DNA from 2 places in the Streptomyces sp. NPDC043952 genome. Region 2 is predicted to be linked to the other one. Evidence: riboswitches for the same ligand, from Rfam matches in the RefSeq annotation. Region 2 holds a riboswitch; the other holds the start of a gene.
The links. A riboswitch is a leader RNA that binds a small molecule or an ion and turns the genes downstream of it on or off. The one in region 2 is predicted to bind fluoride.

Region 1: linked by a shared signal. The riboswitch ahead of AC069R_RS23395 (DUF211 domain-containing protein) and the one ahead of AC069R_RS16155 (respiratory chain complex I subunit 1 family protein) in region 2 are both predicted to bind fluoride.

What each region holds. Positions count from the first base shown of each region.
Region 1 is NZ_JBWKES010000021.1:88,373-97,107, reverse strand. Features, by position in the region: partial or broken gene eno (phosphopyruvate hydratase) at 1-928, opposite strand, end outside; gene AC069R_RS23420 (inorganic diphosphatase) at 932-1,420, opposite strand; gene AC069R_RS23415 (MFS transporter) at 1,792-3,000, opposite strand; gene AC069R_RS23410 (hypothetical protein) at 2,997-3,404, opposite strand; gene ettA (energy-dependent translational throttle protein EttA) at 3,428-5,095, opposite strand; fluoride riboswitch at 5,137-5,200, opposite strand; gene AC069R_RS23400 (hypothetical protein) at 5,289-5,840, opposite strand; gene AC069R_RS23395 (DUF211 domain-containing protein) at 5,837-6,121, opposite strand; fluoride riboswitch at 6,264-6,326, opposite strand; gene AC069R_RS23390 (hypothetical protein) at 6,427-6,630, opposite strand; gene AC069R_RS23385 (PP2C family protein-serine/threonine phosphatase) at 7,145-8,446, shown strand; gene AC069R_RS23380 (hypothetical protein) at 8,456-8,608, opposite strand; gene AC069R_RS23375 (hypothetical protein) at 8,636-8,735, opposite strand, start outside.
Region 2 is NZ_JBWKES010000012.1:7,296-16,030, forward strand. Features, by position in the region: gene AC069R_RS16140 (hydrogenase large subunit) at 1-114, opposite strand, end outside; gene AC069R_RS16145 (proton-conducting transporter transmembrane domain-containing protein) at 111-1,583, opposite strand; gene AC069R_RS16150 (hydrogenase) at 1,591-2,274, opposite strand; gene AC069R_RS16155 (respiratory chain complex I subunit 1 family protein) at 2,274-3,239, opposite strand; fluoride riboswitch at 3,369-3,434, opposite strand; gene AC069R_RS16160 (hypothetical protein) at 3,588-4,052, shown strand; gene AC069R_RS16165 (BlaI/MecI/CopY family transcriptional regulator) at 4,510-4,896, opposite strand; partial or broken gene AC069R_RS16170 (phosphatase PAP2 family protein) at 5,030-5,677, shown strand; gene AC069R_RS16175 (Chromate resistance protein ChrB) at 6,309-6,851, opposite strand; gene AC069R_RS16180 (endonuclease/exonuclease/phosphatase family protein) at 7,008-7,835, shown strand; gene AC069R_RS16185 (MFS transporter) at 7,898-8,735, shown strand, end outside.

The DNA of each region.
Region 1 (8,735 bases), on a different contig from region 2:
GCCCATCACCTGCACCCGGTCGCCGAGGCGTTCGGTCAGGCGGACCCAGCCGGGCCAGTCGTCCTCCGCCAGACCGTCCTCGATCGACCAGACCGGGTAGCGGTCGGTGATCGCCTCGTAGCGGTCGATGAGGTCGTCACTGCTCAGTGCCTCGCCCGCGACCCGGTACCGGCCGTCCGGCAGCCGGAACTCGCCGGCCGCCGGGTCCAGGGCGATCGCGACCCCGTCGCGGCCGGGCGTGTACCCGGCGTCCGCGATCGCCTCGACGAGCAGGCGCAGGACGTCTTCGGGGCGGTCGACGGCGGGAGCGAAGCCGCCCTCGTCACCCAGACCTGTGGCATGGCCGCCGGCGGTCAGCCGGGCCTTGAGCCGGGCGTACACCTCGGCTCCGGCGCGGATGGCTTCGGGCAGGCCCGGCGCGCCGAGCGGCGCCAGCATGAACTCCTGGAAGTCGAGGTCGTTGGCGGCATGGGCGCCGCCGTTGACGACGTTGAAGTGCGGGACCGGCAGCCGCGGAGCGGTGCCTGCCACCGCGGCGAGATGCCGCCACAGCGGCCGCCTCGGCGCGCCAGGCGGCGAGGGAGACCCCGATGACGGCATTGGCGCCGAGCCGGGACTTGGTGTCGGTGCCGTCCAGTTCGATCAGTGCCCGGTCGACGTCGGCGGCGCAGGTGAAACCGCGTCCGGTCAGGGCGTGGACGATCTCGGCGTTGACATGCCCGACCGCCGTCGACACGCCCTGTCCGCCGTAGCGGGCCCGGTCGCCGTCGCGCAGTTCGACCGCCTCGCGGCTGCCGGTGGAGGCGCCGGAGGGGACACCGGCCCGGATGCGGCTGCCGTCGCCCGTGGTGAGGGTGACGGCGAGGGTGGGGCGGGCACGGGAGTCGAGGATCTCGACAGCGTGCAGTCCGGTGATCCGCAAGGACATGGGTCAGGCGCCCCTTCCCGCGGCGCGGGCACGGGAGGCGTCGATCTCCGCGTACGCCTGCTCGCGTCCCTCCCAGTGCGAACCCTCGACGGACTTGCCGGGCTCCAGGTCCTTGTAGACCTCGAAGAAATGGGTGATCTCCAGCCGGTCGAACTCCGAGATGTCGGTGATCTCCTGCACCGGGGCGTACCGCGGGTCGTGGGCGGGCACGCACAGGATCTTCTCGTCCGGGCCGTGCTCGTCCTTCATGACGAACATGCCGACGGCCCGGCACAGGATGGTGCAGCCCGGAAAGGTCGGCTCGCCCACCAGCACCAAGGCGTCCAGCGGGTCCCCGTCGCGGCCCAGGGTGCCCTCGACGTAGCCGTAGTCCGCCGGATACTTCGTGGAGGTGAACAGCAGCCGGTCCAGCCGGATGCGGTGCAGCTCATGGTCCATCTCGTACTTGTTGCGGGACCCCTGGGGAATCTCCACGGTCACGTCGAACTCCACTGTTCCTCCTGCAAAAGGGGAACCGCCGGGGGCGGCTCAGGCGGGCGGGGCCGGGGGCGTCGGGACGGGTGCCGGGTGCGTTCGCCCGGACACGGCGCAGCCGTACCGACAGGGGCGGCGCACGGCGGGAAACGGCCGCGCGGGCGTCCCGGAGGCCACCGGGTGGGGCGGGGGAGTGCGGCGCGGCGGGTGCGGGCATGGCTCCTCCTGGTCGTATCCGTTCGACCAGGGACCGTCAGCGGCATGGTGCCGCGGTTGCGGTGAGCCCCATCACCGGCGCGTTCCCATAGTGTGCCCCGAAGATCGCCGCCGCAAGGCGTCCGCAGTACGCCGAACGGGCTACGCTCGGAAAGTTCCCGCCAGGAAGGGTTTCACCGGGCCCGCCTGACCACGAGGAGCAGGGGGACCGCGGCCGTTTGCAGGGCCACCGAGAAGACCACCAGATCGGTGACCGAGCGGTCGTAGAGCGCCCCCAGGGCGAGGCTGCCGGCGAACCAGCAGACGCCGAAACCGGTGTCGAACAGACCGAAGGCGCCGGCCCGGCGCCGCGGTCCGGCCATGCCGGTCACCGCCGCCTTGACCACCGACTCCTGGACCGCCATGCCCAGCCCCCACAGCAGCACCCCGGCGACCGCCGCGCCCGCGCCGCCGAGAAAGACCAGCGGCGGGAAGCACGCGGTCAGCAGCGTCGCGGCCACGACGGTCCGCACACCCCACCGGTCGAACAACCGGCCGAGCGCGAGCGCGGACAGCGCCTCGGTGGCCATGGCACCCGCGTACAGGACCGGGATCCACGGCGTGGCGATGATGTGCACCGCCCCGAAGTGGTAGGCGATGAGCGGATAGTCGGCGTAGGCGGCGGCGATCAGCCCCATGCCGGCCAGGTAGATCCAGAAGGCCCCCGGCAGGCCGCGGCGGTCCGGGGCGTCCTCACCGATCTCCAGATCGGCGGGCCGGGGGTACTGCCGCCACGCCCCCGCCAGCACGACCAGGGTGAGGACGGCCGGCAGGGTGAGCACCGCGAAGCCGGCCCGGTAGCCGCCGCGCAGCACCAGCACACCGGCCACGATGAGCGGGCCGACCATCGCGCCCGCCGCGTCCAGGGCCTCGCGCACGCCGAAGACCCAGCCGCGGCCCAGCTCGGCGGTGGCATGCGCGAGCATCGCGTCCCGCGCGGGGTTGCGCAGGGCACGGCCGCAGCGCTCGGCGATGATCAGCACGGCGGCCGTCGGCCAGTGCCCGGCCAGCGCCAGCAGCGGCACCGCCACCATCTGCACCAGATAGCCGGCGGCCGTGATCGGCCAGTACGTGCCGGTGCGATCGGCGGCGTAACCGGACACGGAACGCAGCGCGTAGCCGAGCAGTTCACCGGTCCCGGCGACCAGGGCGACGACGAGGCCGCTCGCGCCGAGCGAGCCGAGGAAAGGGCCGGTGATCCCCCGAGCGCCCTCGTGCGTCATGTCCGAGAACATGCTCACGACACCGATGAGCAGCACGAACCGCAAGGCCGCACCCCTGGCCGGGGCGGCCGAGCCGTCCGGCGCCGCCGAGGTCCGCGCACGCCGGCCGGGCGCGGTCATGAGCGCCTCCGTCGGGCCGCCGAGGCGACATGGGCGCGCGGCGGCGTCGGCACCTCGCCGGGGCAGTCGGTCACCCGGTGGTGGCCGTGGCCGAAGTGGCGGGACAGGGCGCGGGCGGCGCCGTGCAGGGTGCGGTAGGCACCGGCTTCGCGTGCGGTGTGCGCGGGTACGGCGATCCAGCGGGCGCGGTGGCCGTCGTGGTGGAGCCGGGCCCGGCCGAGGACCCGTCCGTCGTAGGCGACGACCTGGATGACCGGATGTCCGGGAAAAAGCGGGGTACAGGCCAGGCCCCGTACCCGCGCGAGTCGTCCGATGGCCTGTTCCTCGCGGAGGCGCCACTTGGCGTAGACGACGAGCCGGGCCGCGCGCAGGACCGCCACCGCCTCCTGATCGACGTATGTCATGGCACTGCGCTCCTGTCGGGCGGTCAGCCGCGAACCAGCCGGCGGTGGGTGATCCGGCGCGGGCGGGCCGCCTCCGCGCCCAGCCGGTCGAGCTTGTTGGCCTCGTAGTCGGCGGAGTTGCCCTCGAACCAGAACCAGTCGGCGCCGCCCTCCCAGGACAGGATGTGGGTGGCGACACGGTCCAGGAACCACCGGTCGTGCGCGGTGATGACCGCGCAGCCGGGAAAGCCGAGCAGCGCATTCTCCAGCGACGCCAGCGTCTCCACGTCGAGATCGTTGGTCGGCTCGTCCAGCAGCAGCAGGTTGCCGCCCTGCCTGAGCGTCAGGGCGAGGTTGAGCCGGTTGCGTTCGCCCCCCGACATCACGCCCACCGGCTTCTGCTGGTCGGCGCCCTTGAAAGCGAACGTGGCGACATAGGCGCGCGAGGGCATCTCCACGTCCCCGACGCGGATGTGGTCCATCCCGCCGGACACCGCCTGCCACACCGACAGGTCCGGGTCCAGTCCCGCGCGGTTCTGGTCCACGTAGGAAATCCGCACCGTGTCGCCGAGCCGCAGGGTGCCCGCGTCGGGCCGCTCCTCGCCGGCGATCACCCTGAACAGGGTGGTCTTTCCGACCCCGTTGGGCCCGAGTACCCCGACGAGGCCGCCGCGCGGCAGGGAGAACGACAGCTCCTCCATGAGCAGCCGGTCGCCGAACCCCTTGCTGAGGCGGTCGGCCTCCAGCACCAGGCTGCCCAGCCGCGGACCGGGCGGGATCTGGATCTCCTCGAAGTCCGGCTTCCGCGCCGAAGCCGCCTCGCTCGCCAACTGCTCGTAGCGCTGCACCCGTGCCCTGGACGCCGCCCGGCGCGCCTTGCCGCCGGAGCGCACCCAGGCCAGCTCCTCGGCCAGCCGCTTGCGCCGTTTGGCGTCCTTGCGGCCTTCGACCTGGAGCCGGGCCGCCTTGGTCTGGAGGTAGGTGGAGTAATTGCCCTCGTAGGGGTAGGCGTGGCCCCGGTCGATCTCCAGGATCCACTGGGCGACGTTGTCCAGGAAGTACCGGTCGTGGGTGACGGCGACGACGGTGCCGGGGTAGTCCGCCAGATGCCGCTCCAGCCAGGCCACCGACTCCGCGTCGAGGTGGTTGGTGGGCTCGTCCAGCAGCAGCAGGTCCGGCTGGGACAGCAGCAGCCGGCACAGCGCCACCCGCCGCCGCTCACCGCCCGACAGTTCCACGACCGGTGTGCCGGGCGGCGGGCAGCGCAGCGCGTCCATGGCCTGCTCCAGCCGGGAGTCGAGATCCCAGGCTCCGGCGTCGTCCAACCGCTCCTGGAGCAAGCCGAGTTCGTCCAGAAGCGGCTGTGTCTGCGCGCCGCCGGCCTCCTCGAGACGGGTGGTGACCTCCTCGTACCGGCGCAGCGCGGCACGGGTCTGCGTGACGCCGTCCTCGACGTTGCCGAGGACGGTCGCCGTGTCGTCGAGCCGGGGCTCCTGTTCCAGGATGCCGACGCTGACGCCGGGCGCCGGGGCGGCGTCGCCGGCGGTGGGCCGCTCCCGTCCCGCCATGATCCGCAGGACGGTGGACTTGCCCGTGCCGTTCGGTCCCACGACACCGATCCTGGCGCCGGGCAGGAACGAGAGGGTGACGTCGTCGAGGATCACCTTGCCGCCGCGGGCCATACGGGCCTTGCGCATCGAGTACACGTACATCCGCGATGCCTCCGGAAGCCGGGCGTCGGAATCGGCGGCTGGTGCTCGCAGAGGCCATCAGCACGGAACGTGCGCTCAAGGGCGAGCCTCATCGCCCGTCTCCGTCCATGGTGCGCCCGCCCGGCCGGCCCGCGCCAGCCGGCCAGGCCACCGGGGCCACCGCCCTGAGCACGCGGGCGCCCCGCGCACCCGTTCAGGCGATGTGCAACCACACGCCGATCCATGTCACGGCCACGCCGCCGCAACCGAGCACAGCCGCCCACCGCACGGGACCGCCCGCGAAGAGGCGCCCCAGGACCGCTCCCAGCACGGTGAGGGCGACGACGGCCAGCACCACCACGATCCACGACAGGTGCGGCGCCGCCGCTCCGGCCAGCAGCGGCAGCGTCGCCCCGGTGAAGCTCGCGGTGCAGGCGATCACCGTGGCGGTGAGCGCGCGCGTCAGCGCGAGCCGGCCGAGCCGGGTCGTGGCCAGTTGTCCCCGCCGCGTGAGGTTCAGCTGCCGCGAGGCGCGGATCAGATAGGCGCGGCGGTCCGCGTAGTCGGCCACGAACACCGCGAAGGCCGCCGTCGTCAACGCCACCAGCCCCACCCGCAGCGCCAGCGAGACGCCGACCGGCGCACCCGAACCCACCAGCGACGCGGCGGCGAGCGTCAGCGCGTTGAGCAGGCCGTCCACCAGGCCCAGGACCAGCGGGAGCATGGACCGCGCGGCCAGGACCCGCAGACCGCGGGCCGGGGTCATCGCGAACGCGGCTTGTTGTCCAGCAGGTAGGCGCCGGCCACGACCTCGTCGACGCTGTGGACGACGGCACCGGTGTGCTGGATCGCCTCGGTCAGCGCGCCGACGTCGATGTCGTCGCCCTCCACGGTGACGTTCGTGCCGACGGTCTCGATGTCGATCTCGGTCACCGCGATGTTGACCGCCTTCACTCCGGACACGGCCTCGATCACCGACGCGAGGTGGATCAGATCGGGTTCCTCGACCGTCTTGTCGACGTCCAGGACCAGCCGTCGTACGGGCATGTCCGACTCCTTCCGCCGGAGCCGAGGAGGTGGGCGCGGCGCGATCGCGGACGACCTCGGGCCGGCGCGCTCGGGAGCGGCAAGGCGACGGCACCTCCTGGCTCGTGACCGTCGGCGGGCAGCCGCGGCGGCTGCCCGACCGGGAGAGGTAGAGGCCATCAGCACGGATGTGCGGTCAAGGGCGAGCCTCATCGCCCTCTCCATGGTGCGCCATCCCGCCCGCGTCCCGCCAGGACCGCCGCGCCGACAGCCACTCCGCCGGCCGCACCTGAGGGGCCGTGAGCCGTCGCCGTCGGGGCGCCGGGTCACTCGGACGGGGGTCGTCGGCGCTCCACGACGGGAGCCCTGAAGACCAGGACGGCCCAGCCGCCGTATGCGGGGCGGAAGACGGCGCGCGCCGCCACGCCCCGCGCCCACAGCCGGTCGGCCTCCCCGGCGGCGGCCCGGCGGGCGGCGGGCCCGGTCCCGTAGCGCAGGACCCGGGCGACCGGATCGCCGAGACCGCTCATGGGCCGCCTCCGGACCACCGCGGCGACCGGCCCTCCGGTGTGCCTACGACTACCCCGGCTGACGGACCGTCCTCGCGCCCCCGGCCTTCGCCCATCCGGATCACCACCCTCGTCGGGCAGGGACCGTCGGCGGCGGTGTGCCGCGGTTGGCGGTGGGCCCCTCCACCGTCCGTCTCACCTGCACGGTACGACACGGCCGGCCGGATTGCCGCCTCGCCCGGCGGCCGGTGGCCAGGGCGCGGGGGCGGATTGCGCGCCGCGTCGGCGGGGCATCGGTGCGTAGGGCGGTGACGAGGCGCGCCGTCGGCCCCCGGCCCGCGCCGCGCTGACGGCCCCCACCGTGAGGGGAAGACGCGGTCACGGTGTGCGATCATCCGGCTCAGGGAGCCCTGCCGGGTGCGGACCGGCCCGCACCCGCTCGGACGGGAGCCGCACCCGCACGGACGGGAGCCGAGGTCGCCCGCCCCCTGCCGGCCGGGCGGCCCGCCGCCCCAGGGACGCCGGGAGGAGCGTCATGAGACGAGAGCCGACGCCGGCTGCGGCAGCGTCGTCCGAAGCGCTGCCGCCCGAGGTCGCCGCGGCCCGGCTGCGGCTGCTCGCCGACGTGAGCCGCGCGCTGGCCTCCGGGCTGGACGCGAAGGAGTCGCTGGGCAGACTCGCCCGGCTGGTCGTGCCGCAGCTGGCCGACGCCTGCGTCGTGGACGTCGTCGAGGGCGAAGGCGTACGGCGGCTCACGGTCACCGACCGGGACACCGACCGGGCGCTGCGCGTACTGTCCGGCGGCCTGCTCCCCGGCCCGGACGACTCGGCCTGCGCGCTGGCGAAGGTACTGCGCGGCGCCGGCCCCGTCCTGGTCACCGACTTCGGCGAACCCGACCCGGCCGACCCGCTGCGCGCCGCCCAGTGGGCCCTGTACCGGGCACTCGGCGCCCACAGCGCGCTGATCGTGCCCATGCGCGTACGGCGGCAGGAACTGGGCGCCCTCACCTTCGTCCGCCGCGCCGGGGCCCCGGCGTTCGACGAGCAGGAGCAGGCGCTCGCCGCCGACCTCGGCCACCGCGCGGGCCTCGCCCTGGACAACGCCCGGCTGTACGCCCTCCAGGAGCACACCGCCGAACAGCTCCAGCTCTCCCTCCTGCCCGACCTGACCGGCCTGGACCACCTCCAGCTCGCCACCCGCTACCTGGCCGCCCGCGAACGGGCCGAGGTCGGCGGCGACTGGTACGACGCCTTCCCGCTGCCCGACGGCTCGGTCGTCCTCGCCATCGGGGACGTGGTCGGCCACGACCTGGCCGCCGCCGTCCGCATGGGGCAACTGCGCAACATGCTGCGCGCGCTCGCCTACGACAGCGGCGGCGACGATCCGGCGGGCATCATGTGCCGCCTGGACAAGGTGATGCAGGGACTGACCGTCATCGAGCTGGTGACGGCCGTCATCGCCCGGCTTGAGACACCCGACACCGGTCCGTGGCGACTCACCTGGACCAACGCCGGTCACCTCCCGCCCCTGCTGGCCCAGCCCGACGGCCACACGCTGCTGCTGGAGGAGGGACACGCCCCCATCCTCGGGGTCGATCCCGCGCTCAGCCGGGAGTCGGCGACCATCACCCTGCCTCCCGGCGCCACCCTGCTGCTGTACACCGACGGCCTCGTCGAACGCCCCGGCGAGGACATCGGCCGCGGCCTGACCCGGCTGCGCCAGCACGCGGCGGCGCTCGCCCGCGAGCCACTGGCCGTCTTCCGCGACGAACTCCTCACCCGGATGAGCGACGTCCAGAACGACGACGTCGCCGTACTGGCCCTGCGCGTCCCCTGACCCCCGCGGTCAGGAGGCGGGGGCGGTCCATACGTCGGGACCGGCGCCGTGCCATTCGACCTGGCCGGGGTCGTCGTAACCCATGGTGCCGCCGGCCACGGTGACCCGACGGCCTCGGGGAACCGGTGGGTAGACGACGACGGTGGCGAAGGAAAGGTCCACGACGCGTCCGCTCCGCGCTCCAGCCGGCTACGGCGTGTCGGCGGGCGACGGCCCGTCGTCCGGCGCCGAGCGGCTGCGCACGGCCAGCGGCAGCCACGTACCGACGCCGACGACCAGGACGGCGATG
Region 2 (8,735 bases):
GAAGAGGCCGGCGAAACGCACTTCGCCCTCTCCCCCGACGTGCCGGAGCACCTCTGCGCGCCAGTCTGCGAGTTCGAGCATGCGGGGCGAGGCGGAGGCCTGGGGTGCCGTCATGGGGTGCCTCCCAGTTCAGCGGCGCCCCGCTCCAACAGGTGCGCGAGTTCGACGGGCGGATGAAGTCCCAGGACGAGCAGGGCCAGCATTCCGGCGAGCATCGGCACGACCATCCACATGCTTGGCTCGCCTGGTGCGGGGACGGTTGTGGTGGCAGGGGCGGGCAGGGGTGAGTAGACGATCCTCGTGGCCGCGACGGCCAGGCCCATGAAGGCGAGGGTGACCAGGACCACCAGGACGGCGGCCGGGCCGTAGCGGGCGGAGGCGAGTCCGCCGGCCACGATCTGGAACTCGCTGCGGAAGATCCCGAAGGGCGGCATGGCGGACAGGGCGAGGACTGCGGCCAGGAACAGCGGGGCGGACCAGGGCAGCAGGCGGGCACCGCCGTGCAGTTCGGCGATCTCCTTGGTGCGGTACTTGCGCACCAGGACTCCGGCGGCGAGGAAGGCGTTGCCCTTGGCGGCGGCGTGGGCCAGGACGTGGAGGAGTACGCCGGCCAGGGCGAGCGGGGCGCCGAAGCTGACGCCGATGGCGAGGATGCCCATGTGCTCGACGCTGGAGTAGGCCAGCAGCCGTTTGATGTCGTGCTGGTCGAGCAGGTAGAGCGCGGCCAGTGCCAGGGAGGCGATCCCGAAGACGAGCAGCACGGTCTGCGGGAAGCGGGGACCGAGTGTGGCGGTCGCGATCTGGTAGTAGCGCAGGACGGCATAGAAGCTGACCGCGAGCAGCGATCCGGACAGCATCGCCGAGACGGGGGTCGGTGCTTCGGCGTGGGCGTCCGGCAGCCAGGTGTGCACGGGGACGAGCCCGACCTTCGTGCCGAAGCCGAGGACCGCCAGGACGAAGGAGAGCTGGACGGCGGTGTGCGGTAGATGGGGTGCGGCTTTGAGCAGGGGCGCGAAGGCGAGGTCGTAGGTCTGGCCGAGTTCCTGGGCGCCCGCGTAGTACATGAAGATCGTGGCCAGCAGGGCGATGCCGAGTCCGACGGAGGCGATCAGTACGTACTTCCAGGCGGCCTCGGTGGCGCCTTCGGTGTTTTCCACCGCCACGAGCAGGGCGGAGATCACGGTGGTGACCTCGATGCCGATCCACAGCAGGGCGAGCCCGTCGAACAGGGGCGCGCACAGCATCGACCAGGCGAACAGGTTGAAGCCGACGTAGAAGCGGCGTGCGTAGCGCGGGAAGTCGGGGGCCTTCTCGTCGTGGCGCAGGTAGCCGATGCTGTGGGCGGCGCAGGCCGCATAGACGAAGGCCGTGGCCAGGACGAAGACGGTGGACAGGGCGTCCGCGCGCAGGAACGCCACGTGGAGATCACGTCGGCCGGCCGTCGGAACCAGGGCCAGCGCCAGCGCCAGGCAGGCCACCGAGAACACGACGGTGAGCACTTGAGCGGACTTGGGCGGGGCCAGCAGCGCGCCGGCCGCGGGCACGAGCGGCAGCAGGGCGAGCAGGACGAGGACCGTCGTCATCAGCGCCTCACCCCTGTAGCCGGGTCAGGGACTCGGTGGACAGCGAGGCCGTGCGGTGGTGATGGACCCGCATCAGCACGCCGAAGACCACGACCGCCACCAGCAGGTCGAACAGGAAGGCCACTTCGATGATCAGCGGCATTCCGGCGGCCACCACCAGGGAGGCCAGGGAGACCCCGTTCTCCAGGGAGAAGAAGCCGACCGCCTGGGAGACCACGTCGCGGCGCACGATCATGAGGACGAACGCGACGAGCACGATCGACACCGACAGGCCCAGGGCCGCGTGCGGCAGGAACCGGCTGCGGATGTCGAGCGAGCCCACGGCGAAGAATCCGAATCCGGCCAGCGCCAGGGACAACAAGGTGGCGGGGGCGACACCGATGGCCCCGGATCCGGCGATCTCCACCTGGGCGTCACGCAAGAGCCGGGTGATCACCCAGGGCACTGCGATCACCTTCAACAGCAGGGAGACGAGCGCGAGCGCGTACAGCTCCGGCAGGTCTCGGCCGGCCGCGACGATAACGGCGAGCGCGGAGACGAGCAGGGACTGCACGGCGTACAGCCGCACCTGAGAGCGCGAGAGCGCGGCGCGCAGCATCGCGAACTCGGTGAGCAGCAGGAGCACGGCGACGGTGTTGGTGGCGCCCTCGAAGACGCTCGGCACCGTGTCGGCGGCCAGCAGCCGGGTCATCAGCCGCCTCCCAGGTAGAGGGTGAAGACCGCGAGGACGGACAACAGGAAGGCGGCCGACACGAACTCGGTGATCTTGAACAGGCGCAGCTTCGCGAAGGAGTTGTCGATGACCGCGACCACGCAGCCCAGCAGCACGGCCTTGCCGAGCAGGGCCAGGATCGCCAGGGCGACGGAGTGGGCCTGCGTGGTCGAGGCGAGGCCCCAGGGGGCGAGGAAGACGTCGATCAGGATCGTGTAGAGGATCAGCTGCTTGCACGCCGAGCCCCACTTGAGCAGTGCGAGGTAGGGGCCGGAGTGCTCGAAGGAGCGGGCCTCCTCGATCATGCCGAACTCGTTGGTGCCGGTGTGCGTCTCGATCGGGATCCGCCCTGTCTCGTAAAGGATCACCAGGAACAGCGCGACCGAGGCGAGCAGGTGGGCGGGGCGCAGGATCTGGTCCGCGGACGAGCGAACGGTGGCCGCCTGGGCGTACGGCAGATCCGTCGTCGTGACCAGAGCGACGGTGAAGACGACGAACAGCACCACCGGCTCGGTGATCGCACCGAACGTCTTGGCGCGGGAGGAGCCCAACTGTGCGTACGGCGCGCCGGATTCGGCTGCGGCGACCGCGACACTGAAACTGGCGAGCGCGAGCAGGAAGCCGCCGCCGATGATGTCGCCCATGTATCCCAGCGGCAGGCCGAAACTGGTCAGCACCGGGATGAGCAGCGGCACGGTCAGGTAGCACATCATCGCCACGACCGGGGCCGCGAGGAAGAACCAGCTCGCGCCCACGGGGGCGAGGGACTCCTTGCGGAACAGTTTGGCGAGGTCGTAGTACGGCTGCAGCACACGGGGGCCGCGTCGCCCTTGCAGCCGGGCCTCCACCTTTGCGATCACCCCGGACAGGCCAGGAGCAGCCACCAGGACGGTCAGCGGCTGGAGTGCCTGCACCAGGGGGATCGGGAGGACGACACTCACCATGGTGCCCGCCCCGGGGGGAAGAGCGGGCACGTACGTCGGGAACGCGGGCCGTCACCGTTCCTGGGGGCCGCACGGTCTGCCGTCATCGCCTCTGCCTCCACCGCACGGGCACCCCAACAGGGGTGCGAGCCATCGGTAGAAGCCATCAGCGGCGCACGTCCGCGGTCAAAGGCGAGCCTCATCGCCTCCGTCCATCGTGGACGCGCACCCCACGTCCGTCAACGGGAACGCCGCCGCACGGACGACACCCCCTGAGCCGACGCGCCCCACCACGATGACTCCGCGCCGGGCGAAAGCGTCGTTCTGCCTGGTGCCGGTCGTCGCGGTGAGACGCCCTGGTCAGCGCGTGTGTGCGAGTTCCAGGAACTGATGGAGATCGTGGGCCGCCTCCAGGGCGCACACGCTGGTGGCTGCGAGCAGTCCGCCGGCCGCGGCGAGCAGCAGGGGCGGATTGTGGGGCGGGGCGGCGAGGAGGGCAGCGACCCGGCGTGGGACGGCGCCGGGCTTCGTCCGGCGGCCGAGCACGCCGAGGGCGGCTGCGGGGATACGCCGTCTGCTGCGGGTGCGTTTGGTGGCGAGGGCTGCGGCGGCGACGGTTTCGGCGACGGCGCGGCGGTTGCCGGTGTGGTGCGCGGCGTGTTCGTCGGCCCAGCGTTCGACGGTGTAGGCGACGGCAGTAGCCAGGGGGCGCAGGAAGGGATTGGCGGCGGCGCAGAGCTGGGCGAGCGTGACGAACGCGTAGTGGTGGTGGCGCAGGTGGGCCTGCTCGTGTGCCCGGCAGGATCGAGGGCGTCAGCATGGCGTGGGAGATGACGATGCGGCCGGGCAGGCCCGGCATGGCGTAGGCGTCGGCACTGTCGTCGTCGGTGATGACGACCGGGTCGGGGCCTGGCAGGCAGGCGGCGTCCATCGCGGCGGAGAACAGGGCTCCGGCCCGGCGTGCGGTGAGCCGGAGCGTGACGATCGTGGCCAGGGTGAGCAGGACGGCTCCGGCAAGGGCGGCGGGCCACGCGGCCGGGTCCTGGTGGGCGATCACGTCGGGTGAGTAGCCCTTGAGCGCCGCCACGAGCGGGATCCGGACCAGGCCGGACAGGGCGAGCAAGCCCAGTACTACGGTGCTGGACGCGGCCAGCACCAGGCCGGAGACGGTCAGCAGCCAGGTCGCCAGCCTCGGTTCCAGACGGCGCGCAAGCGAACCTGCCGCCGGGCCGGCCATCAGGGGGAAGAGCAACGGCAGGTAGACGGCCAGATGCATCGCGGCGGCCCTCCTCTACTCGCCGGTGCCGAGCAGGCGGCGCAGCAGGTCTTCGTCGTCGTCGGACAGCTCATCCACGAAACGAGTCAGGACCGACGCGCGGTCGCTCCCTCCGTCCATGACCTGATGCATGTGCCGGGCGGTCAGGCCCGGCTCGTCGGTCACGGGACGGTAGGCATAGCTGCGGCCGTGCGGGGTGCGTTCCAGTACGCCGCGAGTGTGCAGGCGCGCCAGGGTGGTGGCGATGGTGGTGTGGGCTAGCGGTGCGGGCAGGCGGGACGCCACGTCGCCGGGCGTCAGGGCCGTCCCGGCTGCTTGCAGCAGCGCGAGGATCTCGTTCTCCAGGGCTCCGTTCGCCCGGCGCCGTCCGCCGGGGCCCGGCAGCCGTTCGCGACCGCTCATGGTCCTCCGCCCCTGGTGTCTCGGCTACAGTCGCCCACGTCTTCTATTCACGAATAGAAGATATCGTGTCCGACCAGTCTTCCATGCCGACAGGATGCCCGATGCACCGCTCCGAGGCCGACCATCCCCGCACATGTTCTTCCAGCCCGCCGCACAGTGGCCCCAGATCCGTGCGTACCTGGACTATTTCGTCGTCCTGGGGCAGCGTGGGCCCGCGACTGTCACGGTGGGGGCCTGGCTGGTCTGGCGCACCTGGCAGCAGCGCACGGCGCGCCCCCTGCTGATCCTCGTCATCGCGTTGCTCCTGTTGAATGTGACCGTCGGCGCCGCCAAGTACGGACTGGCCCGACGGGGCCCGCACTACGCCACCGTCATCGGTTCCTCCGAGCTCTTCGGCCCGGTGTCCAGCACGGACATCTTCCCCTCGGGACACACCGCCAACGCGGTCGTCACCTGGGGCGTCCTGGCGTATCTGGCGACCACACCGGCGGCCAGGCGACTGGGGGCCGTACTCGGTGCCCTGCTGGCCCTCGGCATCGGCATGACCACGATCTACCTCGGCACCCACTGGCTCAGTGACGTCCTCAGCGGCTGGTGCGCCGGGCTGCTCGTCCTCCTCGCCCTGCCCTGGTTCGAACCGGCGGTTGCCCGGTTCGAAACCTGGCTGCACAGCAGATGGCTTCGGAGCCGTCGCCACTTCGCCACGTCGCCGACGATGCCGTCGCCGATCGCGGCACGCGTCGTCATCATCCGGCAAGGCGACGCTCCGGACGACTCCACCGACTTGCTGCGGCCGGCCGGCGCCACAGTGGCCACCAGGTAGACGACAGGAGGTGCGGGGTCGTCTTTGTTGACGGTGATCCGGCGGTCGGGGGCAGGGCCGTGCTGCGGGAGGTGCGTCCCTGACCAGTTGCGGCTGGGGCGGAACCGCCAGCCCACGACGCCCGCCTGGGCAGCGGGGTTGGCCACGTCACCGCCGGCAAGCGCCGTGGGCGGGGCGTTCAGATGTTGGAGGAACGTCGCGAGCCCTGCTCGCGTGGTGGTAAAGCGTACGTAGAGGGCGCTGTTCTTCCAGGAGCTCGACACGTGGAAGGCGACACCTGTGGCGTCGTCGGGCAACGGGGCCTGGTGAATCCGACGCGGCAAGGTAGGCCGCCGGGCCGAGGACGAGCAGAAACGCGATCAGCAGCCGCGGCCAGCCGTGCCGGATGCGGATTGCGTCGCGCTGGCTGGTGGATTCCCCGGGACACGGCCAAGGCGCCTCGCCAGCGGGGGCGTCGGATTCTGCCGCGTAGGTCTGTCCCCCACGAGCGGGTAGCGAAAGCTGCGGGTCACCCTCGTTCGTCGCCGGATCCGCCGCCGTCATCCTGATGTCCTTCCGGTACGCCACGGGCCGAAGCTGATCGGATCGGTCAGGGAGCGTCGGTGTCGGCCGCATAGACAGCGTCTGCGAAACCGTCGAGCGCGCGGGCGCACCCATCGAGGGCCTTCGCCGCAGCCTCACGGCCGGGGGCGTCAAGCCGGTCGCGCGCGGAGACCTTCTCGAACCAGCCGCGCAGCTTGGTCAGGTCCTCGTCGTTCTCCTCCAGTTCCCCGTAGGTGAAATGCGAGGTCGCGGTCTCCTTCTCGATCTCGGCGAGGAAGTCGCGGCAACGGTCCACGATCTCGCCGTACTCGTCGTCGCGGGCGGCGTTGTAAGCAGTCACGAGGTCTGCTCCGCCAGCAAGCGCGTCAGCGGTCAGCAACTGGGCGGACCCGCCGTCCATCTGGGCGATCTCCGCCCGCAGCGCGCGCAGGTGCCGCTCAGCGACGGGATCGGCGGGCAGCACCACGACCGAGTTCTGCACATAGATCGCACCCAGCGCCTTGAGGCGTCGCCACACCCCGGCCCGGAGCCGACTCGGTTCACTGGGGATGCGGTAGGCCAGCAGTAGCCACGTCACCGGTTCACTCATTCACCCAGTCTGCCCTGCCCTCCGTCACCTCACCAAACATTCCATCGTTGCTCACCCAATCTAACAGCTGTTACTTTCAGAGCGGACGGCGCAAGGAAGTGACCCCGTAGGGAGGGCTCTGCGTCGGGCGAGGGGATGGGCAACGGTATGCGGGTGATGACCTACAACGTGCTCAACGGTGGGCGCGACCAAGGAAGCGACAAGCGGTGGCGCACCGCGGTCGAGGTGATCAGAGAGGCCGCCCCTGACGTCCTGCTCGTTCAGGAAGCGCGTGGCTTCGATGCCGACGGTGGGCGGGTGCTGTTCGCCGCGGAAGTGGACCTGGGGATGCGCGGGCTGCTGGCCGTCGCCCCGCGCACCGGGCAGAACACTGCCGTCTTCTTCAGAGCGGGAATCCGCCCCCTGAGCTTTACCCCCGACAGCGACCACTTCCACCACGCCCTGGCACAGGCCACCCTGGCCGTCCCCGGCCTGGACAAGCCGGTCACCGTCGCCAGCATCCACCTGTCCCCCCTCAGCCCCGCCCTGCGCGCCGCCGAGGTGGGCTGGCTCGCGGCTCTAGCGGCCCCCAACACGTACGCCGTGGTCGCGGGGGACGCCAACTCCCTTGCCCCGGGCGATCCGGAACCGACTGCCTGGGCGGACCTGCCCGCCCACTTCCGGGTGCGTTACCTCCAGCCCGCGGCCGACGGCCTGGCCCCAGCCGCGGACCGCTCCGCGTTGGCCTACCTGCACGCCGCCGGATTCACCGACGCCGCAGCCGTCCAAGGACAGAGCGGAGTTCGCACCGTGCCCACGGCCGGCTTCCCCGAGGCTGAGTTCGTTCCGTTCCGCTCCGACCACATGCTGCTCAGCCCTCGTCTGGCCCCGGCCCTGACCGGCTACCGCGTCATCGACGACGCGCGCACTCACGCCGCCAGCGACCACCTGCCCATCGTGGCCGACATCGATCTGGCCGCCCTCCGTACGCGGGATGCCGCGTGAGCACCTCCCGGACTCCTGCCCCCACTCCCGCGACCACGGCGGGCCAGACAGCTCGTCCCGGCATGACCCCGTGGCGGTTCGTGATGGCCTTCGGCGTCGTCAGCCTGCTGATGGACTTCGTCTATGAGGGCGCCCGTTCCGTCACGGGACCGCTGCTCGCCCATCTGGGAGCTTCCGCGGCCGTGGTCGGCGTGGTCACCGGTGCCGGGGAGGCCGCCGCCCTCGGGCTGCGGCTGGCCTCGGGTCCGCTGGCCGACCGCAGCCGCCGCTTCTGGACGTGGACGATCGCCGGGTATGCCCTGACGGCGGTCACCGTGCCGGTCCTTGGCCTGGCCGGTGTCCTGTGGGTGGCCTGCGCGCTGGTGGTCGCCGAACGGGTCGGCAAGGCGGTCCGTTCTCCCGCGAAGGACACCCTGCTCTCGCACGCGACCGCTGCCACCGGTCGGGGCCCGGGCTTCGCGGTGCACGAGGCGATGGACCAGATCGGCGCCTTGCTCGGACCGCTCACCGTCGCCGGGGTCCTCGCCCTCTCCGGCGATGACTACGCTCCGGCGCTCGGCGTGCTCGCCCTGCCCGGCGTGGCCGCCCTCGCTCTGCTGATGTGGCTGCGTGCCCGGGTCCCGAATCCCGTCGCGTACGAGACGGCTGCCGACGAATCCGCACCGCAGGGCGCTGATCCCGTCGAGGCTGGATCTCCGCGACTACCGAGGGCGTTCTGGGTGTACGCGGCCTTCACCGCCGCCACCCTGGTCGGCTTCGCCACCTTCGGCGTGCTCTCCTACCACCTGGTCGCCCGCCACCTGCTGCCCACCGCCACGGTGCCCGTGCTGTACGCGGCCGCCATGGCCGCCGACGCGCTCGCCGCCCTGGTCACCGGCTGGCTCTATGACCGCTACGGGG